Regions from separate parts of the Pseudomonas sp. AIG genome, predicted to be linked through region 2. Evidence: riboswitches for the same ligand, from Rfam matches in the RefSeq annotation. Region 2 holds a riboswitch; each other region holds the start of a gene.

Region 1 (7,222 bases), on a different contig from region 2:
CAGACCACTCACATGCACAACGTCATGAGTGAAATCGAAGAATCTGCGCCCCATCAAACGGGTCCGTCAGATAGTGCGCCCTGACCCCGAACGTCTCCTGCAACCGCTGCGGTGTCAGCACCGCCAACGGTTCGCCCAGCGCTACCAGTCGCCCGCGCTCCAGCACCGCCAGACGATCACATTTCAACGCCTGATTAAGATCATGCAAAGCAATCAGCGTGGTCACCGGCAACGCCTGCACCACGTTGAGAATGGTCAGTTGATGCTGAATGTCGAGGTGGTTGGCCGGCTCGTCGAGCAACAGAATCTGCGGTCGCTGCGCCAGTGCCCGAGCGATGTGCACCCGCTGCCGTTCCCCCCCCGACAGGCTGCGCCACAGACGGGTGCGCAGGTGCATCGCGTCAACGTCGGTCAGCGCCTGCTGAACAATGACGTCGTCGTCCGCCGACCACGGTTGCAGCGCCGACAGCCAAGGCGTGCGCCCCAACGCCACGGCATCGAACACGCGAATACCGTCGTCGGTGTCGGCCTGCTGCTCGACCACCGCAAGCTTTTGCGCAATGCTGCGCCGGGCCATTTTGCCGAGACGCTGCCCTTCAAGCAGCACCTCGCCGGCGCTCGGTTCGCGCAACCCGGCCAGCAGTTTGAGCAGGGTGGATTTGCCGGATCCATTCGGCCCGACGATGCCGAGGGTTTCGCCGCGCTGAACTTCAAGGCTGACACCGCTGAGCAACTCGGCGCCGCGCACTTTGAAGCTCAGACCAGAACAACTCAAAACACTGCTCATCGCGCCGATCTCCGACCCACCAGAATCAGGGCAAACACCGGCGCACCGACCAACGCGGTAATCACCCCGACCGGAATCACCTGACCCTTGATCAGCGTGCGCGACAGCACATCAGCGGCAATCAGAAACACCGCGCCGCCCAACGCACTGGCCGGCAGCAAACGTGCATGACCGGTGCCGAGCAACAGCCGCGCGGCGTGGGGAATCACCAGTCCGACAAAGCCGATCGAACCGACAATCGACACCATCACCGCCGTCACCAGCGCCGCACAGCCAATCAACAAAATCTGCACACGTCGCACCGGAATGCCGAGGGATGCCGCCGAATCCGCGCCAAAGGTAAACGCATCCAGCGCCCGCCGATGCCACAGACACACGACCAGTCCCAACACGGCCACCGGCACCGCCAGCCACACCGACGGCCAGCGCACGCCGCCAAGATTGCCCAGCAGCCAGAACATGATCCCGCGCGCCTGTTCGGAACTGGCCGAGCGGGTAATCAGAAACGCAGTGAGCGCATTGAACAGTTGCGAACCGGCGATCCCGGCAAGAATGATCTGCCCGGTGCCGCTGGCCGAACCGCTGACCCGCGCCAGCAGAATCACCAGCACGAACGCCGTGACCGCGCCGGCGAAGGCGCCGACTGACAGCGAGATCATTCCTGCGCCAACACCAAGCAGCGCCACCATCACCGCCCCGGTCGAGGCACCGGCAGAAATCCCCAGCAGATACGGATCGGCCAACGGGTTGCGCAGCAGCGATTGCAAAATCACCCCGCACGTCGCCAGACCGGCACCGCACGCGGCCGCGACCAGTGCGCGGGTCAGGCGGTAGTTCCAGACGATGCCTTCATCGATGGGATCCAGCGCGTACCCTGCGCCCCACAATTTGTTCGCCAGCACTTGCACGACCACGCCCGGTTCAATCGAGGTTTCACCGATGGCCACGCCAGCGACCACGGCAATCAACAGTATCGCCAAGGCTAATAGGGTGCGGATCAGGCTGGCACTCATTGCGACAGGTCATAGCCGTTGATGGCCGTGGCCAGATGCTCGATGCCGTCGAACATGCGCAGGCTCGCCTGCATGGCCATGGCGTCAAGAATGATGATGCGGTTGTGTTTCACCGCGTCCATGTTGCGTGTCACCGGGTCGCTGCGCAGGAAGGCGAGTTTCTTTTCATAGTCGTCGGCGGGGAAGCGACGGCGATCCATGCGCGCGATGACCAGGAAGGTCGGGTTGGCCTTGGCGATTGTTTCCCAGCCGACCGTTGGCCACTCCTCATCGGACTCCACCACGTTGCGCACGCCGAGGGTGCTGAGCATGAAGTCGGGAATGCCTTTGTGCCCGGCCACGAATGGCTCGATGTCCATTTGCGCGCTGGAAAACCAGACCAGCGCACTGGCGTCCTTCAGCTGTTTGCCTTGGGCGGTGGCAATCGAATGGGCGAGGCTGGCCTTGAGCTCGTCGTTGAGCTGCTGGCCACGCTCCTGCACATCGAAGATCTGCGCCAGTTGGCTCACGCTCTTGTAAATCGTCTCGATGCGAAACGGCGCCAGTCGCGTGCCGTCGGCGCCGACGAGGTTGTCCTTGGCTTCGCAATCGGAAGGCAGCAGATAGGTCGGAATCTTCAATTCATGAAATTGCTCGCGGGTGCCGACCGCGCCTTGCGGGCCGACCATCCATTCCAGCTCCACGGCGACCAGTTCCGGGCGCTTGCCGATCACCGATTCGAAACTTGGCTCGTTGTCAGCCAAACGCTCGATCTTGTCGTCCTGGGCTTTGTATTTGGTCAGCACATTGTTGAACCACAACGACGTGCCGACGACTTTGTCGCCCAGGCCCATGGCGTAGAGTATTTCCGTGCCGGCCTGGCCGATGGTCACGGTGCGCGTCGGGGCGTGCTGGAAGGTCAGGCTGCTGCCGCAGTTTTCGATCGTCAACGGGTAGACAGTCGGGGCCGCCTGCGCCATGGCGCCAAGGGTCAGGCCGGTGATGAGGGTGGCGATGCGGGGCAGCAGCATGGGGCAGTCTCCGAGGGAACCGTACGGGGAGCGGGAGAGTACGGTCTGGAAACACACCATCGAACGCGGTCAGGAAAACAGCGCAAGGCCGGGCAGCCAACGAAGACGCGCACGGCACGATGTCCTTCCCGGACACCCCGCCGGTTAGTAGTCACTGTGCCGGCAGGTCTCCTGACTGATGCGTCATCGTCTGGCTCCGGCCTTCCCGGGATTTACCCAGTGGCAGTCGTGGAGCAGGCTCGGCACCTACAGTTGCGGGGGCAGTTCCGATCAATGCTGTGCAAGCACCTCGGATTCCCTGTTAGTCCCCTTCGGGAACCGGCGGCGGCATGGTAGTCGATCGAGCCGCTGAAGGGGAGACGAATCTGCCGTGGGGAGGATTAGTGCTGGCTCATCAAACCGTGCAACACGCCTAAACGCAGGCCCGGTTCGGAGGGCAGCATTTGCGCAATGCCGAACACTTTGAATGCCGCGAGCATCAACACCAGACCGCCGGGCAGGATGCTTTGACGATGCGCTTGCAGCCCGGCCAGTTGCAGTTGCTGGACGTTGTTCACCTTCAGCAGAAGCAACGACAGGCGTAGGAGCCCGCCGTAGGTGATGCCGTCCTGACCGTAGTCGTTGAGGCGATTGGCCTTGAGCACTTTGGCGAGCATGCGCGCGGTGCCGGAAGAGCCGATGGTTTGCTGCCAGCCCTGAGCACGGTAGCGCCGGGCAACCTTTTCAAACTGCAGAATGGCGAAACGTTCGGCCTCCTGTAGCGCGCCGGCAGACACATCGCCGCCGCGAAAGAACCTCGAGCTCAAGGTGCCGCTGCCAATGGCGATGCTTTCGGTGAGCAACGGTTGCGAGCCTTGGCCGAGGATCAGCTCGGTTGAGCCGCCGCCGATGTCGACCACCAGGCGCAGGTCTTCAGCGCTTGGCAAGGCGTGGGTCACGCCGGCGTAGACCAGACGCGCTTCTTCATGGCCGCAAATGACGTCGATGGGAAAGCCCAGATGCCGCTCGGCACTGGCGAGAAACAGTTGCGCGTTGTCCGCCTCGCGCACCGCGCTGGTTGCCACCGCACGCACTCGGCCGGCCTCGAAACCGCGCAGCTTTTTGCCGAACCGCGCCAACGCCTGCCAGCCGCGATCCAGCGCCAAGGCATCCAGCGCGCCGCCGTCAAAGCCTTCGGCAAGTCGCACCGGTTCACGCAGGGTTTTCACTTCCTGAATCTGCAAGCCTTTGCGGCTGCGCACCGACTGGCCGATCATCAGGCGAAAGGCATTCGAACCCAGGTCGATGGCGGCAAATAGCGAGGCGTCGTCTTTCATGGGAATCCTTGCAGAGCGTCCGTCGCGAGGCTCAAGACGGTTTGCGAGGATTCTGCCGTGATCTTGATGACATCCTGATGACGGGGCGGGGGCGGTTGAATGAATGTGTGGCTGTCACGACACTGTCATTATCCGGCGTCTATGCTGAGGCCAATACATCGCGTGTTCTTAAAGTTTTTGCTGCCATTCGTGGCAGCTTTTTTTTGCCTGCGATTTGGCTGTTGATCGTTCCCACGCTCCGTGTGGGAACGCAGCCCTTGACGCTCCGCGTCACTGGACGCAGAGCGTCCCTAGAGGCATTCCCACGCGGAGCGTGGGAACGATCAGCGCGGGGGGGGCGATCAATCAGCAGGACTGTGGGGTTTCGCCCCGGGCCAGACGCGCATTGATGTCGGCGATCACCTCAGGCAAATCGGCAATGGTATCGATCAGATAATGCGGGCGCGAGGGGGCGAACATCTTGCCGATCCGTGCCCGCTCTTCAGCCAGTCGATCCGACGGCAGCGCCTTGTATTGCTCGTAGGTCAGGCCCAGCGCGTTGCCGGAGCAGGTCAACGCCACCGTCCACATGCCGGCGGCGCGCCCTTCGAGAATCCCCGGCCAGGTGTCATCGACCTTGACGCATGCCGCCACGTCATTGATGCCGAGAGCAATCACGTTGGCCAAGGCCTGCGCCGGATAGGGCCGACCATTCGGCACTTCATCAGTGGCGACGACATGATCGGCGACGTAGCCATTTTCCCGCGCCAGTTCGACGACCTTGGCCATCACTACCGCCGGATAACCCGAGCAGGAGCCGATTTTCAGACCCTTGTCGCGCAACGCCGCAATCGCTTCGAGCGCACCCGGGATCAACGCCGAATGCAGGGCGATTTTCTCGATCTGCAGCGGCATGAAACGTTCGTAGATCGCCGTCACATCGTCATCGCTCGGCTCGCGGTCGAATGCTGCACGATAACGCTCGGCAATCTGCGGCAGGTTGCACAGGGTGCGGATGTGATCCCATTTGCCCATGCCCATCGGCCCGCGCGCTTCTTCCAGCGATACCGCGACGCCGAACTCGGCAAAGGCTTCGACGAAAATCTGCGTTGGCGCAAACGAGCCGAAATCGACAACGGTGCCGGCCCAGTCGAGGATCGCGGCTTGCAGGTGAGTCGGTTGTTGGTACTGCATGGTCAATCTCCGTTTTCGGGTAAGCGTGGGCCGTCCCTCGGCAATGAGGTAGGCGGTCAAGGGTCAATGCTGATCAGGTCAGCGGTGGATTCGAATCAAACAGTTCGGCAATCACTGGCCGGTTCCTGCGGATGCCGAGGCAGCACAGGTGGTATTCGATAAAGAACGGGTGGTCGACAAAGGTGATCGGCGTGGTACCCGGGGTCTCGGCATACTCGACGGCCGAGACGAAACCGATGCCGATGCCTTTGACGATGGCGTGCACGATGGCTTCGCGGCTGTTGAGTTGCATGACGCAATTGAGCTCGATATCGAGGCGCTTGCAGCTTTCTTCCACCAGTTGCCGGGTGCGCGCACTTTTCTCGCGCATTACCCATTTTTCGCCGCTGATCTCGCTGATGTGAACCTGCGCCTGACTGGCCCACGGATGGTCATCGCGGACCACGGCGATGATCGGATAGCGGTGATACAACCGCGTGTGGAAGCGTTCATCGAATTCCGACAAGGCCAGAATCGCCACATCGATATCGAAGTTGAACAACCGCGCCAGGGTGTCCTTTTCCGAAGAAAACGAAGTTTCCAGTTCGATATCCGGATGGCGCTGCATCAGCTCATAGGTCAGGTTCATGGCAATCGGCGGCGACACTGCACCGAGGCGCAACATGCCGGTTTTGCGTTGCTTGAAGCTCTGCAACAGCTGCACGGCTTCATCCTCCTGACCGAACAGGCCCTGAGTGATCGCGTAGAGCTTGTGCCCGGCGGCGCTCATTTCGATGTAGCGTCCACGGCGATGGAACAGCTCGACCGAGAAGGTGTTCTCCAGTGCGTTGACCTGTTCGCTGACGGTCGGCTGACCGACGCTCAGGTACTCCGCCGCAAGGGTAAAGCTGCCGGTCTTGGCCACCGCATGAAACGAACGCAACCACTTGTGATACTGGTACATGCAAGCCCCATCAGCGTCGAATGAACAATGCCACTGCCGCGCTGCACAGGCAGGCGCTGGTGACCACTATGAAGATGAGAGACGTGTTTGCCGTGGTGTCAAGCAAACGACCGATCATCGGCTCAGCCAACCCGGCGAACAGGTAGGACGAGAAGTTCATGATTCCGGTCGCCGTACCCGCGCGTTTGGCACCGACCAGGTCGGGACACAGCGCCCAGAAACTCGAGGCCGGGCCGTAGACGAAGAAGCCGCAAAGGAACAGGGCGACCAGACCGATCACGCTGTGTGGCGGCAGGCTCCACATCCACAAACTGGTCGCAGCACCCAGCACCATATAAAGCATGATTGCCAGATAACGTTTGGAGCCGAACAGCTTGTCCGACACCCAGCCGTTGCTCAACGCACCGACCGCCATGCCGACGGGGAGGGCGACGGTGATCCATTTCGGGTCGACCATGCTGTCGCCGCTTTTCCAGTTGGCGCCGAGAAAATGCACCGGCACCCAGACGATCAAGCCGTAGCGCGCCGCGTTCTGAAAGCCCAGTGACAGCGCGGCGATCAGCAGCCGGGGATTCCTCAGCACCGCTTTATAGCGTTGCGCCGAGGACTCGACTTCGCCATGGGCGGCTTCCTGATGTTTGTCGTCAGCGTTGGCCACACCGGTGTCGCCCACCGGTTCGAAGCCCAGATCCTGCGGGCGTTCGCGGGCTACCAGATAGAAAATGATCCCGCCGGCGAGCATCAACAGCACCGGCAAGCGGAAGATCCAGCGCCATTCCAGTTGCAGCACTTCGAGCACGACGATAGAGGTGACGTACGACAGAATCGACGCGCAACCGGCGGCGAAGGTGTAGAAGCCATAGACCTTGCCGCGCTCGCCGGCCGCCCACCAATTGGCAATCAGCCGCCCGCCCGGCGCCCAGCCCAAGGCCTGAAAGTAACCGTTGACGCCCCACGGCAGAATCAGGCTGGTGAACCCA
Region 2 (7,222 bases):
AATGCCGTCAGGTCATAGTTGTATTCGGGGGTTTTGCCCACGGCGTTTTTGCGATCACCATCCTGTTTGCCGCTGCGGTAGATCACCCGCCCCCAACCCATTGACGGCGCCAGGGTGGATTCGTCTTCCTTGGGCAACGGATCACCGCGATTCAGACGCTCCTCGCCGACCCGCTCGTGAAGGGTGTCGACCATCGTCCGGCCGTAGACCAACGCCAATGCGGGGACTGCGCCGTACAGCGACACTTCCGGGCGGTAGTTGGGCACTGGGGATGGATCGGGATCAGGACCGGGAGGACCGTCCGGCGGTCCGTCCGGAGGCACCGCGTCCGAACGCAGATACCAGGTGTCCTTGCCGCTACCATCCTCGGCACCTTGTTGCAGACGATATTCGTAGGGGCCGGCGACGACACGCCGGGCCAGTTGAAACGCATTGGCGTCACTCGCGGCTTCGGTTTTATTGAGCAGTTCGACCACCGCAATGCCGTTGCCCTGAGTCAGTTCGCCCTGCCCGCCGACGTTGCTCACGATCACGCCGGTGGTGCGGCCACTGGTGGTGGTCGTCGAATCCACCACCAGCATGTCGGAGAGGCTGTTCGCGCCGCCGCCATTCAACGTGGTGTTAAGCAGCAGCCGGCCGCCATTGGACACGAACACCCCGCCGCCATCGGTGCCAGCCGTGGTCGCGCCGCTGATCAACAGCACATTGCCGACGGTGTTGCTGCCAGCAGCAAGGTCAATGGTGCCGCTGTTGGTGAATCGGTTGACCCCGAGCAACTGGCCCTGCACCGCGCCACCCAGCGTCGGCGTATTGGCCGTTTGCCCCAGAGGCAGATAGGCGCCACTGGCGTTGAAGTTGACGATGCCCGTCGCCGGTTGCGCCGCCAGACGAATCACACCGCTGTTGTCGATGCTGTTGGCACCCGATGCGCCGAGATCACTGACGGCAACACCCCAGGTATCGCGAGCACCACTGCCGCTGCTGTCAGTAAAATTGCGCAGCGTCCAGGTGCCGCTGTTGGCCACTGAACTGGCCGCGCTGACGGCATTCACGGCGCCGGTCATTTGCCCGGTGTTGTTGAGCGCAAACGTCGTGCCCGGTGTGGTCGCATCGGCGCGTACGGCGACATCGCTGAGCGCACTGATCGCACCTGAGTTGTTCAACGTCTGGCTCGCACCGCCGAGGGCGACGCCGCTGCTGTCGCCTCGCCCGCCCTGAAGGGTTGCCGTGTTGGTGACGGTGGCGCTGCCACCCTCGGTCAACGCGTCGATGGCTGACGAACCAATGCCACGAGTGGTGATCGCACCGCTGTTGCTGACTGTCAGATCGGCTGCCCCCGACGCCTCGGCGAGAATGCCCTGACTGTTGCTGGCACCGAGCGTCTGGATCGAGCCGCTGTTGACCACGTTCTGCGCGCCAGTCACCGACAGCGTACGGATGCCGCGCTGTTGATCGCCACGCGCAATCAATTCCCCGCTGTTGCTCACATTCAATGTGCCCAGCCCGCTGCCCGCGTTGAAGGCATTGCCAGCGAGAATTGCCGCGCCCTGGCCGTTGACGTCGATCAGCGGACCATTGAACACGACACCCACATCGCCGCCCAGCGTCAGCGCCTGGATACCAAAGGAACCGATGCCCGTGCCGTCGCCCGAGCCGGCGTTCGAGTGGGTGATGATCGTACCGCCGGAATTGACGTTGACCGTCCCCGTCGGCGACTGCGTCGAGACATAGATGCCGTTGGCGTTGCTGTTCAGGGTTTCGATGCGATTGCCGCGATAGTTGACCTGGACGCTGCCCCCGGTCGAGTCGACCCGTATACCGCCCGCGCCAAAACCACTGGCAAACAGATCACCCGAGTAATCGATCAGCACATTGTTGTTTTCCGCGCTGACAATGATCGCGTAGGCCCGGGTGGTGTTGATGTCGCCGAGGACGTTGATGTTGCCGCTACCGGTGATCGCAACATCACCGGTGCCGCGCTTGATCACGTAAATCGCCCGCGAACCGGCGCTGTTGGCCGTGCTGCCGACGTTGATGGTGGCGTTGTTCTCTACGCTGATCGAGCCGCTGCCGCCGACGTTGTCATTGGCATAGATACCGTGCGCGGCGCCGCCCGTCGTCGTGATAGCGCCGCTGTTGACGATGGCGATGCTGCCGGCCGTGGCGAACGAACGGATGCCGAAACCGTTGAGGCCGCTGGTGGTGAGCGTCCCGCTGTTGGTGAGGCGGGTTATGCCATTGCCGCCTTCGGTGAACAGACCAAAGGCGTTCATGCCGATGCTCTGCACGTTCGCCGCGTTGATCAGTGTGGTGTTGCCATTGACTGCGCGGGTATGCACGCCGGCGTGGTTGCCAATGCCCGCCGTGGGCAACGTTTCGTCGCCGATAGGAGATCCGGCCGACAGAGCATCATCATTGTTGACCAGAATGCTCACGCCGCTGCCGACGTTGACGTTGTTGTCGCCGCTGCCGCTGGCTTTGCTCCAGATACCGTTGCCGCCGAGCAAGGTGATCTGGCCGCTGCCCTGATGGTTCAGATTGATCGCGCCGCCGCCGCTGGCATTGATGTCGATGCCGTCGTGTTCATTGCCGACCACGGTGTTGAGGATGTTCAGCGGGGTACCGGAACTCACTGAAAACGTCGATGACCCGGCGCCGGCATTGGTGATCGCCAGCGCGTCCAAGCCACTGCCACCGACATTGACGGTGTTGGTTGCGCCATTGACGCTCAGGCTCGCGTTGCCGGTGGTGCCGATGACATTGGCAAACACCGCGTTGGCGGCTGTCGGGGGTGTGCTGTCCACCGTGGTGCCGCTGAGCGTCAGCGTGGTGTTGGCGTTGTTGCCGCGACTGTTCAGCGAAGAACCGGCCGTGGTGGTGATGGTGGTGCCCGTTTGGGTGCTGATCGACGCATCGACGCCAGCCGCAGGCAAGCAGGTTTGCGAAACGTTATAGGCACCTGCCGCCAAAGGCCCGCACGCTGCTTGCGCGTCGCTCAGCGCCAGCGCATTGGCCATGGCGACCAGTAAAGCGTTGCGAATGAAGTGCGGGGCGAACACGCCATGAACATGGCCGCTGGCACCATGCATAAGAACCTCCTTGTTCGACTTCTTCGCGAAGGAGTCGCGCCTGTCGACACCACTGAATATTGCGTTGTGGTTACCGTCATAGACCTTAGTAGTTATTTCGAAAGTTGGTAATTCCTGGACCGAGAGTCGGCACTGGCAAGTTGACGAACGGTCACTCGAATGTTCAGATGCCGCCCAGTTTCAGGTGTCCCATGCCGCCGTGCATGGGGTGAAACGGGAAACCGGTACGTTCTTTTCGAACAAGTCCGGTGCTGCCCCCGCAACGGTATGCGCGTGATGCTTTCGATACACCACTGTGGCCAGACGGCCGTGGGAAGGTGAAAGCCTCGATACGCGCGAGCCCGGAGACCGGCCTGAAATTTCGTTTGGCAAAATCCTGCGGTGGGCGGGCATGGGCCGGTATTGGCTGTGCGCGATGCCTTCTCCTGCATGCTCTTCTGCGAAGATCCTTTTCGAGAAGACAATGATTCGACCTTTCTACACTTCTGCTCCAACCCTGTTCCTTGGTTGCCTGTTCAGCCCGCTGCTGCTGGCCGATGACGCGCCACTGGAGCTCAATCAACAAATCGTTTCTGCGCCGTCGGTGGAGTCCACCACCGTCGCTGATATGGCGAAGTTCGGCAGCAAAGTCGAGATTGTGACCCGCGAGCAGATCGAGCGCGCCGGCCCCAGCGCCGATGTCAGCCGCGTGATGCAGATGTTCATTCCCGGCCTGTACGTCGCGCCGAAAAACGGCCCGTTCGACTACGGCACCTATTCGCTGCTGGGCGGGCGCAACGACGACACACTGATCCTGCTCGACGGCGTACGCCTGAACAATCGCCTGTACGGCGGCCTCTATCTGGACACCCTGCCAGCCAACGCCATCGAACGCATCGAAGTGCTCAAGGGCGGCCAGAGCCTGTTGTTCGGCACCCAAGCCGTTTCCGGCGTGATCAACATCGTCACCCGCAGCCCACAATCGCGCAAAGTCGCCGGCGAAGTGAATTTGGGTGTGGACAGCTTTGGTGGCACTACCGAAGACGCCCGCGTCGAGAACATCTTCACTAACGGTTTCGGCGATCTTGGTTTGCTGGCGTACGTCAGCCACAACGTTTCCGACGGTTACCAGCCGTATCGCAACCGCGACATGAAAAACGTCAGCGAGAAGAACCGCGCCTACGAAGTCACCACCTTCGGCGGCAAGGCAATTCAGTCGTTTGGCGATGATTCGCGGCTGGAACTGTTCTACCAATACGCCGACGCCAACCTCGACTTCGCCCGCCCGGTCGACAACCACAAGACCACCAACGATCGCGTGCAGCAGATCGCCACGGCGACCTTCGAGCAGACCCTTAATGAGCGTCTGAGCTACTTCGTCAAAGGCCATATCAACGACTGGGACACGCGCTACACGCGGGTCTACAACGTCGAGGGCGGCGGCACCAAAGTCATCAACCACAACGACTATTGGGGCTTCACCGACTGGGGTGTGCAGGCCGAAGGCAAGGCTGAATTGCCCGGCGGCCATGTGCTGGTGTTCGGCAGCGACAACCAATGGTTCAAGGGCCAGGACGATGTGCTGATCATCGACAACGACAAGGCTGAAGCGCACGCGTTCTACACGCAATTGCGCCCGCAGATCGACGCCCTGCCCGACTGGCACCCGAGTATCGGCGTGCGTCACGAGGCCATGAGCGGTGGCGACAGCGCCACGGTCGGCCTGCTCACTTCGCTGTATGACCTCAACGACAACTGGTCGGTGCGCGGTCAATATGGCAGCGCTTACAAACTGCCGAACGCCGAGCAGCTGTTCGTCAACGAGCCGGGCGACGAGATCGGCAACCGCAACCTGAAACCGGAAAAAAGCCGCAACGCCGAACTGGGTGTCGACTACAAAGGCTTTCTGCTGGATCGTGAATTCAGCGCCAGCGTGACCCTGTTCAAACGCAAGATCGACGACCTGATCACCCTCGATGACATTCAGTGGGTCAACGGCGAAGGCACGATCCAGATGCGCGGTTTCGAGGCCGACGCGAAACTGGCGCTCAACGATCAATGGAGTCTGCAAGCGGACATGACCCGCAACCTCACCGAGTCGCGCACCGGCGTGACGATCAACGACATCCCGAGCTTCTTCGCCCGTTCGCGGGTGGGTTATGAGTCGGAAAATCGCCTGTGGGGCGTTGGCGGTGCGATCCGCTATATCCGCGATATCAAAAGCTCGAAGCAGGTCGAGTACGGCAATTATTCAGTGGTCGACGCCGACGCTTATCGCTACCTCGACAACGCCCACCAACACCGCGTGAGCCTGCTGGTGGAAAACCTTTTCGACCGCGATTACGTCACCAGCCGTTCAAGCAACGTCGATAACCTTGGCCGACCGCTCACCTCCGAAGTGCGCTACACGTACCGCTTCTGATGAGTGAAATCAAAACCATCGACGGCGTCGACAGCCACCCGGATTGGTCACATGTGCCCGAGCACGCGCGCCATGTGTTCCTCTGCACCGGCCCGCGCTGCACCCAGCGTGGTGCCTTGCAGTTATGGAAAACCTTGCGCCGGCATTTGCTCGCGCACGATCGCATCGAGACGCCGGGCGGCGTTTTGCTGACGCGCACGCACTGCCAGTTTCCGTGCAATCTGGGGCCGATTGTGACGGTGTATCCCGAGCGTTGCTGGTATGGCGTGCGCAGCCATGAAGATGTTCAGCGGCTGGTCGAGGGGCATCTGGTAGGCGGTGAAATTGTCGCGGATTTGCTGATCAAGGCGCGGGCATGAGATCGATCCTGTTGGCGCTTGGCGCCCTGCTCTGTTCAATGCCTGTAATCGCTGACATTTATCAAAATTGCGGCGAAGACTGGCGCGCCGCTGCGCCCTCACGCATCGTCGCGCTCAATCAGCATGCGGCCGATCTCGTACTCGCACTGGGTGCCGGGCCAGCGCTGGTCGGCGTGGCGTATCTGGATGACACCGCTGCCGGGCAGCGACAGTCCATGTATTTCGGCGTACCGGTAATCGCGCGGCAGTACCCGGCCAGCGAGGTGCTTTACGCACAGAAGCCGGATCTGGTGATCGGTGGTTTTGCCACAGCATTCGGCGACGGTGTGACTTCGCGCTCGGGGCTGGCGCGTAATGGCGTGGGTTCGTATCTGCTGGAATCCGCCTGCAACGGGCATTCGCTGGATTATTTCGCGCATGTACGCAATGACTTGCTGACGCTGGGCAAGCTGCTGCACCAGCAGCAAAAAGCCCAAGCGTTGATCGACTCCATGGAAAAGGATATTGCCAGCGCCCGAGCCTTGGCCGGTACGGCTAAACCATTGTCAGTGTTCTATCTCGACAGCGAAGTCAAAGGCCTCGACAGCGAAGGCCGACGCGGATTTGTCACTCCGCTGCTGGCGGCTGCCGGGGCACGCAATGTGTTCGCCGACATCAACCTGTATCGAGTCACCGTCAACAGCGAAACCCTGCTGGCCAGCGACCCGGACGTGATCCTGCTGGCCGACGCCGAATGGTCGCCCGCCAGGCGCAAACGCTACCTGCTGACCCACGACCCGGTGTTGTCGCAACTGCGCGCGGTGCGTGAAAACCGAATGATCGACATCCCCTTCACCCACCTGTTGCCGACCTTTAACAGCGGTCGGGTGGCACTGGAGCTCGCTCGCCAGCTCAACGCCCTGAACAAAAATAAATGAACCCGTCGCACCGCACGCCACCTAACGCACAGACCATCAGGAGGTAGCCAATGCAAATCGAAACCGTGTGGATCGTACTGGCGGCAGTTCTTCTGCTAATCGAACTCTGGGCCATCAATCGGGTGCGCAAGAGCGAGGGGAAAGCGAGCAACAAAGGCGTGTGGATCGTGCTGATCGTGTTTGTGCCGTTGTTCGGCTTGATTGCCTGGGCGTTGGCGGGACCCAAGCATGTCAGTCATTCAGCGTCGTAATCCGATTGACTGCCCGGCACGCGGCGCTTGTCATCTGACGAAGCCGTGATCTGCAATGCCTGCAATGTCCTCTTCATGCAGGCTGCACGAAGGCTTTTTGCCCGTGTCGGCGCAAGCCCTTGATCCAGAGCGATTGAGCATTCGCCACGGACTGGCATGGCAAATGCGACTGAATCAGGGCATTCACAGCGCCGTGAAACAACGG
Region 3 (7,222 bases), on a different contig from region 2:
GAAATAGAAGTGCACATAAGAAGCCGTCATCCGCCCTTCCCGATAAACCGCCTCGGCGCCACGCCCACCATTCGGGCTCAAACCACGGGCAATCGGCGTCAACTCAGTCGTCGTCAGGGAATGGTGATAAGTGTGACCACGCAACGAACCTTCCGGCAGATCCACCGCTTGCAGCGCCAGTGCCGCCAGACGCTTCTGCATCACTGCGTCGCCCTTAAGCAGCCCGACCAACTCAGCGCGAGTACCTTCAACGTCAGTCAGCGAGTCGAGCAGATACAGCATCCCGCCACACTCAGCGAGCAACGGTTTACCTGCCGCATGGTGCGCGCGAATCGCATCGAGCATCGCGGTGTTTTGCGACAACGCAACGTGATGCAGTTCCGGATAACCACCGGGCAAATACAAGCTATCTGCCTCCGGCAATTGCGTATCGCGAATCGGCGAGAAGAAACTCAACTCGGCGCCCATCGCCCGCAGCAGATCGAGACTCGCGCCATAGGTGAATGCAAACGCCTCATCACGCGCAACGGCAATGCGCACATCCTTCAGCAGCGGCTCGACAGCGATGACGTCAGGCGCGGCGAACTCAACCGCTGGTGGCAGCGCTACCTCGCAACTGCTGGCCAGTGCGTCGGCAGCGGCGTCGAGACGCACATCCAGGTCATTCAGTTCGCTGGCCTGCACCAGGCCGAGGTGACGGCTCGGCAGTTCGATGCCAGTCTCTCGCGATAACGCGCCGTACCAGCGCAGACCTTCCGTGAGGCTGCCTTCCAGCAATTGCGCATGGCGCAAGGTGCCGACACGATTGGCCAACACGCCGGCAAACGGCAGATCCGGCTGATACTTCGCCAAGCCCAGCGCCAACGCACCAAAGGTCTGCGCCATCGCCGTGCCGTCGATCACTCCGAGTACCGGCACACCAAAATGCCGCGCCAGATCGGCACTGGACGGCGTGCCGTCAAACAGGCCCATCACGCCTTCGATCAGAATCAGATCGGCCTCGGCGGCGGCTTCCCACAACAGACGCCGACTTTCCTGCTCGCCGATCATCCACATGTCCAGTTGATACACCGGCGCACCGCTGGCGCGCTCGAGGATCATCGGGTCGAGAAAGTCCGGGCCGCATTTGAACACGCGCACCTTGCGTCCCTGATTGCGATGCAAACGGGCGAGTGCGGCGGTGACGGTGGTCTTGCCCTGACCGGAGGCCGGCGCGGCGATGAGGACCGCCGGGCAGTGACGTGGTTGATTCAAAGTTCGACGCCTTTCTGCGCTTTGATGCCGGCCTGGAAGGCGTGTTTGAGCATGCCCATTTCAGTGACCGTGTCGCCCATTTCGATCATTTCCGGCTTGGCTGCACGACCGGTGACGATCACATGCTGCATCGGCGGACGCGCCTGCAGATCGCTGAGCACCTGATCGAGATCGAGATAACCGTGCTTGAGGGCGATGTTCAATTCGTCGAGCACCACCAGACCGATCGACGGATCGCGCAGCAGTTCGCGGGACACGGCCCATGCGGCCTCGGCGGCGGCGATATCGCGCTGACGGTCCTGGGTTTCCCAAGTGAAGCCTTCGCCCATCACATGGAAGCGCACCTGCTCAGGGAAGCGGCGGAAAAACAACTCTTCGCCGGTGCTGTTGCGGCCCTTGATGAACTGCACCACGCCGCACTGCATGCCGTGGCCCATGGCACGGGCGAGCATACCGAACGCCGAGCTGCTTTTGCCTTTGCCGTTGCCGGTCAGCACCAGCACCAGGCCGCACTCGTCAGGCGAGTTGGCGATGCGTTCGTCGATCACGGCTTTTTTGCGCTGCATACGGGCCAGATGGCGTTCGTCGCGCTCGGGGGAATCAGTCATGGGGGAGCTCTCCGTTGAGGCTGGATAACGGCGGGCAGGCACAAGAATAGACGGCAAAAAGCCTGGCATCGCCCACCGTGATGCCGCTGGATGGATCAGGCCGGTCTCCGGGCTCATGAGCGGCGTTTCGCCTGACTGCGCGCCTTCCCGCTTCTGTCGAGGCAGTGGCTCAAGGCGCAGCTTTTACTCATTTACCGTTGCGGGGGCAGCGCCGGGATCGTGGTGGCTCTTCGTGCGAAGACAACCCTCACCGGCTTCCCTGTTTCACTCTGTCGACGCGGGTCACAGAGCACCTGAAACAAGCCGCGAAGGTTAGAGGGTTGGGGGTGGAGCGTCAATTAAAGAGGCGGCCATCGGGCGAATAACTGCCGCCGATCAATTATCTGCCGCCAATCTTGTGCCACACTGATACAAATGATATCAAAGAGCCATGCTTTTCTCGAAAAGCCCACCACAACAATAAAGGATGATGACGATGCAAGGCATGATCATCAGCAACCCGCGCCTGGAATTTCTGCGCCCGGTGCTTGAACGCTGGTTTGACTGTATCGACCGTTACAACGCCGTGCGCGGCGACAGCGACACACCTTATTGGCATGACGAGAAAGCCAATCTCGGATTGCTCTCGGCGGCGGCGTGGATGGCCGAACTGGTCACGTTGAACGACACTGCCACGCGCAAACAGAACGAAGAAGGCGAGCGCAACGCTCGCGCCGATCTGTTTCTGGCCGGCGCCGAAGACCGCGCCTTTATCCAGGCCACTCAGCGCTGGCCGAAGGTTACCAACCTGAATCTGACCCAAGCCCTGCTGGATATCACCAACGACGCCAAGCGCATCAGCTATGCCAGCGACCTCAAGCTCGGCTGCCTGTTCGTCGCGCCGCAAAAAGCCCAGCACAGCGCCAGCCCCGAGGAGCTGCAGGACATGGTCGACGACCTGCAAAAGGAACACACCTGCGCGGTCGCCTGGTATTTCCCCTACGCCTATCGCAAGTTGCGCAGCGAAGCCGGCAACTATCACCCGGGCATCGCCGTGCTGTTCAAGGAAGCCCGCGGCTGAGCAGTTGAACCATCGGGCTTGCGCCCTCCTCTATGATTAAGAATGCATTCATAGGGAAGATCAGCAATGCGCAAGCCCCAGCTCGTTTTTGTCATCGCCTTCGCCGGAGGACTCGCCGCCTGCGGTGAAACCTCCAGCCTGCAAGTCTCCGACGGCACCGGCCCGTCACCGAAGCTGCCCGAACCGAACAAGACCCTGATCCCGACGGTGAACATCGCCCCGGCGATCGGCTGGCCCGCGGGCACTAAACCGACAGCCGCCGCCGGTACCCAAGTCGCAGCATTTGCCGAAGGTCTCGATCATCCGCGCTGGCTCTATGTGTTGCCCAACGGCGATGTGCTCGTGGCGGAAACCAATGCCCCGCCGAAGCCTGATGACAGCAGTGGCATTCGTGGCTGGGTGATGAAGAAAGTCATGGGCAAGGCTGGCGCGGGCGTGCCGAGTCCGAACCGCATCACCTTGCTGCGTGACGCCGATCATGATGGCTTCGCGGAAACACGCACGGTGTTCCTGCAGAACCTCAATTCGCCGTTCGGCATGACCCTGGTCGGCAATGATCTTTACGTCGCTGACACCGACCGCCTGCTGCGCTTTAACTACGAATCCGGCGCGACCGAGATCAAGTCACAGCCAATCAAGGTTGTCGATTTGCCCGGCGGTACGCTGAATCATCACTGGACGAAAAACGTTATTGCCAGCAAGGACGGCAGCAAGCTCTATGTCACCGTCGGCTCGAACAGCAACGTCGGCGAAAATGGTCTGGATAAGGAAGAAGGCCGCGCGGCGATCTGGGAAGTCGATCGGGCGACCGGTAATCACCGGATCTTCGCCTCGGGCATCCGCAACCCCAATGGCCTGGCCTGGGAGCCGAAAAGTGGCGCGCTGTGGACAGCGGTGAATGAGCGCGACGAGATCGGCAGTGATCTGGTGCCGGACTACATCACCTCGGTGAAGGACGGTGGCTTCTATGGCTGGCCGTTCAGTTACTACGGTCAGCATGTCGATGTCCGCGTGTCGCCGCAAAACCCGGACCTGGTGGCCAAAGCCATCGCCCCGGATTACGCGGTCGGGCCGCACACCGCCTCGCTGGGCCTGAGCTTTGCCGAGGGCAACACCCTGCCGGCGCAGTTCAAGGAAGGCGCATTCATTGGCCAGCACGGCTCGTGGAACCGCAAACCGCACAGTGGCTACAAAGTGATTTTCGTGCCGTTTACCGGTGGCAAGCCGAGCGGCAAACCGGTGGATGTACTGACCGGTTTCCTCGACAAGGACGAGAATGCATTGGGCCGCCCGGTGGGCGTGGTGATCGATCAGCAAGGTGGTCTGCTGGTGGCGGACGATGTTGGCAACAAGGTGTGGCGAGTGTCTTCTGCCAAATAACTTGCCGCCTGACACATAACAAATGTGGGAGCGAGCTTGCTCGCGAAAGCGTCGGGTCAGTCAATATTGAATTGAATGACACACCGCCTTCGCGAGCAAGCTCGCTCCCACATGGGTTTTGCGTTGTCTTTACTACGGGTTATGCGCCAGATGCTCCGGCTGCAACACCCGCTTGGCACTCAGATAAGCTTTCTGCCAATACGCCTTCGACAGGCTGTCGAGCTTGACCGTACCACCCGTGGCCGGCGCATGCACAAAGCGCCCCTCTCCGACGTAAATCCCCGCATGACTGACCTGCGAGCCGCCATTGGTGGCGAAGAAAATCAGGTCACCAGTCTGCAAGCCTTCCTTGCCGACATTCGGTGCCTGCATGACGATCAGCTCACGCGTCGAACGCGGCAAAGAGATGCCCGCCGCATCACGGTAGACAAAACCGATCAGCCCGCTGCAATCAAAGCCTGAATCCGGCGTGTTGCCGCCCCAGCGATAAGGCGTGCCCACCAAGCCAAGCGCGCGAAACAGCACGTCTTCAGCAGCAGGTGAAAAAGCTTGGGAGGGGCCGAACACGACCGGCGCGCGAACCACCGGCGCAGGTGGCGGTGTACGACTGGCGCAGGCGCTGAGCAGCGCTACGCAGAGCATCAATGTGAGGCGGGCCGACATCGTCATAAGCAGAACATCCTGATCTGGCTGCGGCTTTTTCTGCCGGAGGGCAGAAAACAAAACCGCCTGCGTGAGCACGCAGGCGGTTTGCCATCAAACTAGATAAAGGATTCTAGCGGCTACGCGGCAAACTTCAAGTAAGACTTTAACTTCACCTTGTAAAGTCTAGGTCTACTCCGTTGCCGGAAGCCTGATTGTCGCCGCGAACGCAGCGACAACAGGGGAATTACTTACGAGCCGTGACGACTGTCGGAGCGTTCGCCAGTGCGCGTTTCGCTTCGATGAAAGTCTTGCTCCAGTAGCTGTCACCCAGGCTGTCGATGCGAACACCGCCGCTGCGACGACTGCTGGAGTGGATGAACTGGTTGTCACCGAGGTAGATCCCGGCGTGACTGACACGACCGCGACGACCGTTGGTGGCGAAGAACAGCAGATCGCCCGGCTCAAGGTTACTGCGCGACACCAGAGGCGCATCGACGTTGATCATTTCGCGCGTGGAGCGTGGCAGGTTCATGCCAGCTTCTTCGCGGAACAGGTAGCCGATGAAACCGCTGCAATCGAAACCGGCTTCAGAGGTACCGCCGAAACGGTAACGGGTACCGATCAGGGACATGCCGCGTTCAAGGATGCTGTCGGCCAGAACAGGAAGCTGATAAGGCTTCTTGCCATTGAATTCGTTGAGTTCTTTTTCGGTGTCCAACTCTTCCTGGTAAATAACGGAAGACTGAGCCGTGGCAGAATTTTTAACCTGTTGAGGCTGCTCTTGGACTGGAGAATGAGCAGCGCAACCGTACAACAGGGTGACGAGTGCGAGAGGCACGAGGGGTGCGAAGCGCTTTAGCATGGGCACGACCGTGGCTGATAGTTGTAAAGAAGCCGAGACTATGCCCGCTATCAGCCTCATTTGCAAATTCAATCGATCTTTTTGTGACTTCCCGGTTTCTCGTTTACATCTAAGCGCTTAAGCCCATTTGAACCGATACGCGGCCTGCACACCGTGCAGGAAAGCGGATTTTCTGGCGCCTGAAATATGCCGAAACACGCTGAAAGCCGCAGAATCAAAGGGATAGCTACCAGCCCAGGGTTTCTTTCAGGAAGGGAATGGTCAGCTTGCGCTGAGCCTGCAACGAGGCCTGATCGAGCTGTTCAAGCAAGTCAAACAGCGCACTCATGCTGCGAGTGCCGCGAGTCAAAATAAAATGGCCGACTTCATCGGTCAGGTGCAGACCGCGACGCGATGCGCGCAACTGCAAGGCGCGCAATTTGTCTTCATCGGAAAGTGGGCGCATCTGGAAAATCAGCGCCAGGGTCAGGCGAGACTTCAAGTCAGCCAGTTTGACCGGCAATTCACGCGGAGAAGTGGACGCGGCAATCAGCAAGCGCCGACCGCTGTCACGCAGACGGTTGAAAAGATGAAACATCGCCTCTTCCCAGTCAGCCTTGCCGGCGATCACCTGCAAATCATCCAGGCAAACCAGTTCGTACTGTTCAAGGTTATCGAGGATTTCGACACCGCGATCCATCAACTCGGCCAACGGCAGGTACACCGCCGGCTCGCCCATCTGCTCGAATCGCAGACACGCCGCCTGCAACAGATGCGTACGCCCTACGCCGTGTTTGCCCCACAGGTAGATCAGGCTTTCTGTCCAGCCGGCGTCGGCTTCGCATAGACGCTCGACATAGCCGAGTGCAGCGGCATTGGCGCCTGGGTAGTAGTTGATGAAGGTGGCGTCGTCACGCAGACGCACACCTAGGGGCAGCTGAATCGGTTTCATGCTGACTGAACAGTTCTCAAGGAACCGTTAGTGGCCTCTGTGTAAAGTTTGCGAAGTTTATACCCGTGAAGCTGAGCGCACAATGCGACAGAGTCCAAGCAAAATCAAAGGTTTGCGTTAACGCACTGGTTTTATGACAGATTCTTTGGCGCCAGCGGCTGCAGGACACGGGCCAACCCGGCGATTCGCCGGGCCGCCCTGCGCCATTACAGCTCTGGATCGTCCACACCACTATAGATGTCGGAATCCTTGTACAAATCGTGCACATGGCGCACCAACACCATGATCACCGCCGCCACTGGCAACGCCAGCAGCACACCAGTGAAACCGAACAGCTCGCCGCCGGCCAGAATCGCAAAGATCACCGCTACCGGATGCAGGCCGATACGGTCGCCGACCAGCAATGGCGTCAGCACCATGCCTTCCAGCGCCTGACCGACCATGAACACCGCAACGATCCCGACCATCGGATACAGATCGCC

What was found. A riboswitch is a leader RNA that binds a small molecule or an ion and turns the genes downstream of it on or off. The one in region 2 is predicted to bind cobalamin.
Region 1: another riboswitch for cobalamin. It lies ahead of ACWR1S_RS14410 (ABC transporter substrate-binding protein); the one in region 2 lies ahead of ACWR1S_RS05990 (TonB-dependent receptor plug domain-containing protein).
Region 3: another riboswitch for cobalamin. It lies ahead of cobO (cob(I)yrinic acid a,c-diamide adenosyltransferase); the one in region 2 lies ahead of ACWR1S_RS05990 (TonB-dependent receptor plug domain-containing protein).

Annotation. Positions count from the first base shown of each region.
Region 1 is NZ_CDROCK010000022.1:46,164-53,385, forward strand. Features, by position in the region: gene ACWR1S_RS14395 (GNAT family N-acetyltransferase) at 1-84, shown strand, start outside; gene ACWR1S_RS14400 (ABC transporter ATP-binding protein) at 23-787, opposite strand; gene ACWR1S_RS14405 (FecCD family ABC transporter permease) at 784-1,788, opposite strand; gene ACWR1S_RS14410 (ABC transporter substrate-binding protein) at 1,797-2,810, opposite strand; cobalamin riboswitch at 2,955-3,148, opposite strand; gene ACWR1S_RS14415 (Ppx/GppA phosphatase family protein) at 3,191-4,126, opposite strand; gene phnX (phosphonoacetaldehyde hydrolase) at 4,472-5,299, opposite strand; gene ACWR1S_RS14425 (LysR substrate-binding domain-containing protein) at 5,373-6,242, opposite strand; gene ACWR1S_RS14430 (MFS transporter) at 6,253-7,222, opposite strand, start outside.
Region 2 is NZ_CDROCK010000006.1:67,420-74,641, forward strand. Features, by position in the region: gene ACWR1S_RS05985 (autotransporter outer membrane beta-barrel domain-containing protein) at 1-3,089, opposite strand, end outside; cobalamin riboswitch at 3,255-3,460, shown strand; gene ACWR1S_RS05990 (TonB-dependent receptor plug domain-containing protein) at 3,553-5,490, shown strand; gene ACWR1S_RS05995 ((2Fe-2S) ferredoxin domain-containing protein) at 5,490-5,849, shown strand; gene ACWR1S_RS06000 (ABC transporter substrate-binding protein) at 5,846-6,766, shown strand; gene ACWR1S_RS06005 (PLDc N-terminal domain-containing protein) at 6,817-7,017, shown strand.
Region 3 is NZ_CDROCK010000041.1:27,097-34,318, forward strand. Features, by position in the region: gene ACWR1S_RS21650 (cobyrinate a,c-diamide synthase) at 1-1,254, opposite strand, end outside; gene cobO (cob(I)yrinic acid a,c-diamide adenosyltransferase) at 1,251-1,862, opposite strand; cobalamin riboswitch at 1,944-2,174, opposite strand; gene ACWR1S_RS21660 (hypothetical protein) at 2,338-2,922, shown strand; gene ACWR1S_RS21665 (PQQ-dependent sugar dehydrogenase) at 2,989-4,302, shown strand; gene ACWR1S_RS21670 (C40 family peptidase) at 4,435-4,971, opposite strand; gene ACWR1S_RS21675 (C40 family peptidase) at 5,192-5,809, opposite strand; gene hda (DnaA regulatory inactivator Hda) at 6,036-6,740, opposite strand; gene ACWR1S_RS21685 (AI-2E family transporter) at 6,947-7,222, opposite strand, start outside.